Regions from separate parts of the Streptomyces sp. NPDC005435 genome, predicted to be linked through region 3. Evidence: riboswitches for the same ligand, from Rfam matches in the RefSeq annotation. Region 3 holds a riboswitch; each other region holds the start of a gene.
What was found. Region 3 has a riboswitch for thiamine pyrophosphate ahead of AB0898_RS17780 (thiamine ABC transporter substrate-binding protein). Riboswitches for the same ligand answer to the same signal wherever they lie in the genome.
Positions count from the first base shown of each region.

Region 1: another riboswitch for thiamine pyrophosphate. It lies ahead of thiO (glycine oxidase ThiO); the one in region 3 lies ahead of AB0898_RS17780 (thiamine ABC transporter substrate-binding protein).
Region 2: another riboswitch for thiamine pyrophosphate. It lies ahead of thiC (phosphomethylpyrimidine synthase ThiC); the one in region 3 lies ahead of AB0898_RS17780 (thiamine ABC transporter substrate-binding protein).

Region 1 is NZ_JBEXEQ010000015.1:129,838-132,093, forward strand. It holds gene AB0898_RS20700 (FAD-dependent oxidoreductase) at 1-925, opposite strand, end outside; TPP riboswitch at 1,028-1,139, shown strand; gene thiO (glycine oxidase ThiO) at 1,137-2,256, shown strand, end outside.
Region 2 is NZ_JBEXEQ010000001.1:485,808-488,063, forward strand. It holds gene AB0898_RS02280 (YibE/F family protein) at 1-1,076, opposite strand, end outside; TPP riboswitch at 1,148-1,321, shown strand; gene thiC (phosphomethylpyrimidine synthase ThiC) at 1,314-2,256, shown strand, end outside.
Region 3 is NZ_JBEXEQ010000012.1:217,226-219,481, forward strand. It holds gene rlmN (23S rRNA (adenine(2503)-C(2))-methyltransferase RlmN) at 42-1,148, shown strand; TPP riboswitch at 1,191-1,299, shown strand; gene AB0898_RS17780 (thiamine ABC transporter substrate-binding protein) at 1,382-2,256, shown strand, end outside.

The sequences.
Region 1 (2,256 bases), on a different contig from region 3:
CGGCGACCGTGCGCGGGCCCTGGAGCGCGTTGTCCCAGTGGTGGACGAGCAGCCGCTCGCCGTAGCGGGCCGAGGGGAACGAGACGCAGTCGCCGACCGCGTACACGTCCTCGGCCGAGGTGCGCAGCCGGTCGTCGGCCAGGACCTCGCCGTGCTCGCCCAGCTCGATGCCCGAACCGGCCAGCCAGGCGGTGGCGGGACGGGCGCCGATGCCGACGACGACGGCGTCGGCGGGCAGCCGGGTGCCGTCGGAGAGCACCACCGCGCCGGGCTCGACACGCTCCACGCGCGCGCCGGTGCGCAGCTCGACGCCCGCCGCCTCGTACCAGCCGGCCATCGGGGCGGCGGCCTCCGCGGGCAGCGCCTCGGCCAGCGGCCGGTCCGCGGCCTCGACGACGGTGACGGCGCAGCCCGCCTCGCGCGCGGCGGTGGCGAACTCGGCGCCGATCCAGCCCGCGCCGACCACGACGACGTCGTGCTGCCCGGCGAGGACCGGGCGCAGCCGCTGGGCGTCGTCCAGGGTGCGCAGCAGATGCACGCCGGGCGCGTCGTCCGTGCCGGGCAGCCGGACCGGATCGGCGCCGGTGGCGAGGACCAGCGCGTCGTACGGGACGGGACCGGCCTCGGTGTCCAGCTCGTGGTCGGCGGGGCGTACGCCGACGGCGGCGACGCCGAGCCTGAGGTCGATGCCGAGGGAGGCGAAGTCCACGTCGAAGGCGGAGTCCTCGGCCGTGCCGAGGAGGAGGCCCTTGGACAGCGGCGGCCGGTCGTACGGCTTGTGCGGCTCGTCGCCGATCAGGGTGATGGTCCCGTCGAAGCCCTGCTCGCGCAGGGCGACCGCGGTCTGCACCCCGGCCATGCCCGCCCCGGCGACGACCACGCGCCGCCCGCCCTCCGCGCCCTCCGGCGCTGTCTGCTCGCTCACCCGGCCACCATAGACGGCCGCGCGATCACCGGCGCCGACCTCGCCCGCGCGCCCGGGCCGCCATACCGGTGCCCTGGGCCGAGGACTAGGGTGGCCACCGTAGAAAGCACTCGCGGGAGCCCGGACGCACCGGGCTGAGAGGGAGGCTGGCGGCCTCCGACCGTACGAACCTGATCCGGGTCATGCCGGCGAAGGGAGGGGCTGGACGCCCATGCACGCACGTACGTCCAAACAGCCTGGTCCGCACGTTCACGGGGACTCCGGCAAAGCGGGCGCGAGCGACGTGCTCGTGGTCGGCGGCGGGATCATCGGCCTGGTCACGGCGTGGCGGGCCGCGCTGCGCGGGCTCGCCGTCACCGTGGTGGACCCCGAGCCCGGCGGCGGTGCCGCGCGGGTCGCGGCGGGGATGCTCGCCGCCGTCACCGAGCTGCACTACGGCGAGGAGGCGCTGCTCGCCCTCAACCTGGAGTCGGCCCGCCGCTACCCGGACTTCGCCGCCGAGCTGACGGAGGCGACCGGGCTCGGCCTCGGCTACCGCCGCTGCGGCACCCTCGCGGTCGCGCTCGACGCCGACGACCGCGCCCATCTGCGCGAACTGCACGCGCTCCAGCTCCGCTCGGGTCTGGAGTCGGAGTGGCTGAGCGGGCGCGAGTGCCGCCGCCTGGAGCCGATGCTGGCGCCGGGCGTGCGCGGCGGACTCCGGGTGGACGGGGACCACCAGATCGACCCGAGACGGCTCGCCACGGCCCTCGTGCTGGCCTGCGAGCGGGCCGGGGTGGCGTTCCACCGGTCCTGGGCCGCACGGCTCGACATGGCCGGTGAGCGGGCCGTGGGAGTCACCTCCGAGGACGGCACCGTGCTGCGCGCCCCTCGGGTGGTCCTCGCGGGCGGCAGCACCAGCGGACGGCTCACCGGGGTCCCCGCGGACGTGCTGCCGCCGGTGCGCCCGGTCAAGGGCCAGGTGCTGCGGCTGACCGTGCCGCCCCGGTACGCCCCGTTCCTCAGCCGCACCGTCCGGGCCGTGGTGCGCGGCGGCCAGGTCTATCTGGTGCCCCGCGAGAACGGCGAGCTGGTCGTCGGCGCCACCACCGAGGAGCAGGGCTGGGACACCACGGTGACCGCGGGCGGGGTGTACGAGCTGCTGCGCGACGCCCATGAACTGGTGCCCGGGATCACCGAGCTGCCGCTGACCGAGACCGGCGCGGGACTGCGCCCCGGCTCCCCCGACAACGCCCCGCTGCTCGGCGCCTCCGGCCTGGACGGGCTGCTGCTCGCCACCGGCCACCACCGCAACGGCGTGCTGCTCACGCCCGTCACCGGCGACGTCATGG
Region 2 (2,256 bases), on a different contig from region 3:
CCGAGCGAACCGATGATGACGCCGGCCAGCAGAAGACCGCTCATGTCGATCGACGGATAGAGCCCGTGGATCAGCCCCGTGCTGTCGTCGGTGTTCCCGGTGAGCGCGGCCCAGCCGATGAACTGCGAGCCGAGAAAGCCGATCAGCATCAGCGAGACCAATGTGCCGAGCACCGCGACCGACGTACGGGCGGACAGCCCGTGGCACATGTAGAGGGCGATCAGCATGATGGCGCTCGATCCGACCACCGCCACCAGGAGCGGATTCGAACCCTGGAGTATCGCGGGCAGGATGAACAGGGTCAGCACCAGGAAGCTGACGGCCAGCGCGACCAGCGCCATGACACCGCGCAGCCGCCCCACCACCACGACGGCGACGGCGAAGATCCCGGCGAGCAGTGCCATGGGGAACTGCCGGTTCACGTCGGTGACGGAGTACTGCAGGTCCTTGGGCGCCGAGGGCTCGTAGGCGACCACGACCTGTTCGCCCTGGTGCAACTGCCGGGTCTGGTCGGGCTGGACGATCTCGGTGAAGGTGCGGCCCCGGTCCTTGCCGGTGTCGACCCGGACCGTCGCCTTCTTGCAGGTGCCCTTCCCCGCCTGGGCGGTCGCGCCGGCGCCGGAGGAGGCGTTGTCACCGAGGGACGAACCCCCCGAGGCGTTCACGGACTTGCAGCTCACCGACAGGACCCGGGTGACCGTGGCCTGCTGGGTCTGGCGGTCGAAGCCGACCCCTGAGCGCTGGTGCGGCGGGGCGCCCCCGGGCCAGAGCACCACGAGCCCGACCACGACGGCGGCCGTGAACGGGATCAGGATCGCCGCGATGACCTTGCGCAGATGCCGGGACACCGGAGCCGCGGGGCCATGGCTGTGCGAGTGGCCATGACTGTGGCCGGGAGAGCCGTGACCATGGCCCGGTTCCTGGTCGCCGCCGGAGCCCGCGTGGTACCCGTGCGCGTCTCCGGGGCCGCCGCCGGAGCCCTGTCCGCCCCCGCCTGCCGGGCCGCCGCCCTGTCCGGGGCCGTGCCGATGGGGCGGCCCGGGCGGGGGAAAGGGAGGCTGATGTGTCGTGGTCACCGTCCGATCATTGCAAGAACGACCGAGGCCCACTGTTCTTCCCGTCAGAAGGGGCGCTAGCGTGGAGGCACCTTTGCACACGCGGGAGCTCGGAGCACCGGGCTGAGAGGGCGCTGACCTCCGTCTTCGCGATGTTTCACGTGGAACCGTGGTTCCACCGGACCATCTGCGGACGGAAATCGCTGCGTCGACCGCCGAACCTGTTACCGGGTAATGCCGGCGTAGGGAGTAGGTCTCATGACCAACAAGGACGCACGCACGCCTGCCTCCACGCAGAACGCGACCAAGGGGTCGCCGGACGCGGAGGCCGGGAAGTCCAACGGCTGGCACAAGGCGTACCTCGCGGGCTCACGCCCCGATGTACACGTGCCGGTCCGTCAGGTGCACCTGACCAACGGACGGTCGGTCACGCTCTACGACACATCGGGGCCGTACACCGACCCCGCCGTCCCCACCGATGTCCGGCGGGGACTGACCCCGCTGCGGGAGAACTGGATCGTCGCGCGGGGCGACACCGAGGAGTACGCCGGGCGCCCCGTCCGGCCCGAGGACGACGGCATCAAGCACACCTCGCCGCGCGGCGGGCTGCGGAACCTGGACGCGGTCTTCCCCGGCCGCCCCCGGCTGCCGCGCCGCAGCCGTGACGGCGGTGCGGTCACGCAGCTCGCCTACGCGGCGCGGGGCGAGATCACGCCCGAGATGGAGTTCGTGGCCCTCCGCGAGAACGTGTCCCCGGAGGTGGTCCGCGAGGAGATCGCCGCCGGTCGCGCGGTGCTGCCCGCCAACGTCAACCACCCCGAGATCGAGCCGATGATCATCGGCAAGCGCTTCCTGGTGAAGGTCAACGCCAACATCGGCAACTCCGCCGTCACCTCCTCCATCGAGGAGGAGGTGGAGAAGATGACCTGGGCGACCCGCTGGGGCGCCGACACGGTCATGGACCTCTCCACCGGCCGCAACATCCACACCACGCGCGAGTGGGTGCTGCGCAACTCCCCCGTGCCCATCGGCACGGTGCCGCTCTACCAGGCCCTGGAGAAGGTCGACGGCAAGGCCGAGGAGCTGACCTGGGACATCTACAAGGACACCGTGATCGAACAGGCCGAGCAGGGCGTGGACTACATGACGGTCCACGCGGGCGTGCGGCTGCCGTACGTCCCGCTGACGGCGAACCGCAAGA
Region 3 (2,256 bases):
GGCCTGGGCACCCGGTGTCGATCTGCGACACTAGAACCACCATGCCCAAGCCCGGAGAACTCACTTTCGTCGCGCCGCGCGGAGCCAAGAAGCCGCCGCGGCATCTTGCCGATCTCACGCCTGCCGAGCGCAAGGACGCTGTCGCGGAGGCCGGGGAGAAGCCGTTCCGCGCCAAGCAGCTGTCGCAGCACTACTTCGCCCGGTTCGCGCACGACCCCGAGGAGTGGACGGACATTCCGGCCGGCTCGCGGGAGAAGCTGCGGGAGGCGCTGTTCCCGGAGCTGATGTCGGTGGTCCGGCATCTGTCGACGGACCAGGGGACCACCCGCAAGACCCTGTGGCGGCTGTTCGACGGCACGCTCGTGGAGTCGGTGCTGATGCGGTACCCGGACCGGGTGACCATGTGCATCAGCAGCCAGGCCGGATGCGGGATGAACTGTCCGTTCTGCGCGACCGGTCAGGCCGGACTCGACCGGAACCTGTCCACCGCCGAGATCGTGCACCAGATCGTGGACGGGATGCGGGCGCTCAGGGACGGGGAAGTGCCCGGCGGGCCCGCGCGGCTCTCCAACATCGTCTTCATGGGGATGGGCGAGCCGCTCGCCAACTACAAGCGGGTCGTCCAAGCCATTCGCGCGCTCACCGATCCCGCTCCCGACGGGCTCGGGCTGTCGCAGCGTGGCATCACCGTGTCGACGGTCGGGCTCGTCCCCGCCATCCACCGCTTCGCGGACGAGGGCTTCAAGTGCCGGCTCGCGATCTCCCTGCACGCCCCCGACGACGAGCTGCGCGACACCCTCGTCCCCGTGAACACGCGGTGGAAGGTGCGCGAGGTGCTGGACGCAGGCTTCGAGTACGCGGAGAAGTCGGGCCGCCGGCTGTCCATCGAGTACGCGCTGATCCGGGACATCAACGACCAGGCGTGGCGCGGTGACCGGCTCGGCCGGCTGCTCAAGGGCCGGCCCGTGCACGTCAACCTGATCCCGCTGAACCCGACGCCGGGCTCCAAGTGGACCGCCTCCCGCCCCGAGGACGAGAAGGCGTTCGTGGAGGCCATCGCCGCGCACGGCGTTCCGGTGACCGTCCGGGACACCCGCGGTCAGGAGATCGACGGGGCGTGTGGTCAGCTCGCCGCAACCGAGCGGTAACCTGGGCCGGTCCACACAACTTCATATCTGTCATACATCTGCATATTCCGACAGGGGAGCGCCACAGCGCTGAGAGTGCGGCACCAAGGCCCGCAGACCCTCTGAACCTCGCCCAGGTCATTCTGGGTAGGAAGTTCGGTCACCACTCAAGCTGTTGCGCCCTGCCCGGGTTCCGTCCGCGGAGACCGGGCAGGGCCGCGTCTCTTCCTGGCCAGACCCAGGAGGAACATCCAGTGCACACCAAGACCCTTGTGGCCGCGGCGGTCGGCCTCGGCATGGTCACGCTGTCCGCGTGCGGCTCCAGTGCCGCCGGCGGCGGGCACACGGCCGCCGGCACCAAGACCGTGACCCTGGTCAGCCACGACTCGTGGGCCGCGTCCAAGAGCGTCGTCAAGGACTTCGAGAAGCAGTCCGGCTACAAGGTCCGCGTCCTCAAGGACGGCGATGCGGGGCAAGCCGTCAACAAGGCGATCCTCACCAAGGACCACCCCCAGGGCGACGTCCTCTTCGGCGTCGACAACACCCTGCTCTCCCGCGCCCTCGACAACGGCCTCTTCGAGCCGTACACCGCCAAGGGCCTCGACCAGGTCGACCCCGCCTTCCAGCTCGACGGCGACAAGCACCGCGTCACGCCCGTCGACTACGGCGACATCTGCGTCAACTACGACAAGGCGTACTTCACCCGGCACAAGCTCACACCCCCGCAAAACTTCGCCGACCTCGCCGACCCGAAGTACAAGAACCTCCTGGTCACCGAGAACGCCTCCACCTCCTCGCCCGGCCTCGGCTTCCTGCTCGGCAGCGCCGCCCGCTACGGCGACAAGGGCTGGGAGGGCTACTGGAAGAAGCTCAAGGCCAACGGCGTGAAGGTCGTGGACGGCTGGGAGCAGGCCTACTACCAGGAGTTCTCCGGCTCCTCCGAGGGGAAGAAGGCGGGCGGCGACCGTCCGCTCGTCGTCTCCTACGCCTCCTCGCCGCCCGCCGAGGTCATCTACGCCAAGAAGCGGCCCTCGACCGCCCCGACCGGCGTCTCCGAGGGCACCTGCTTCCGGCAGACCGAGTTCGCCGGACTGCTCAGCCACGCGGGCAACCCCAAGGGCGGCAAGGC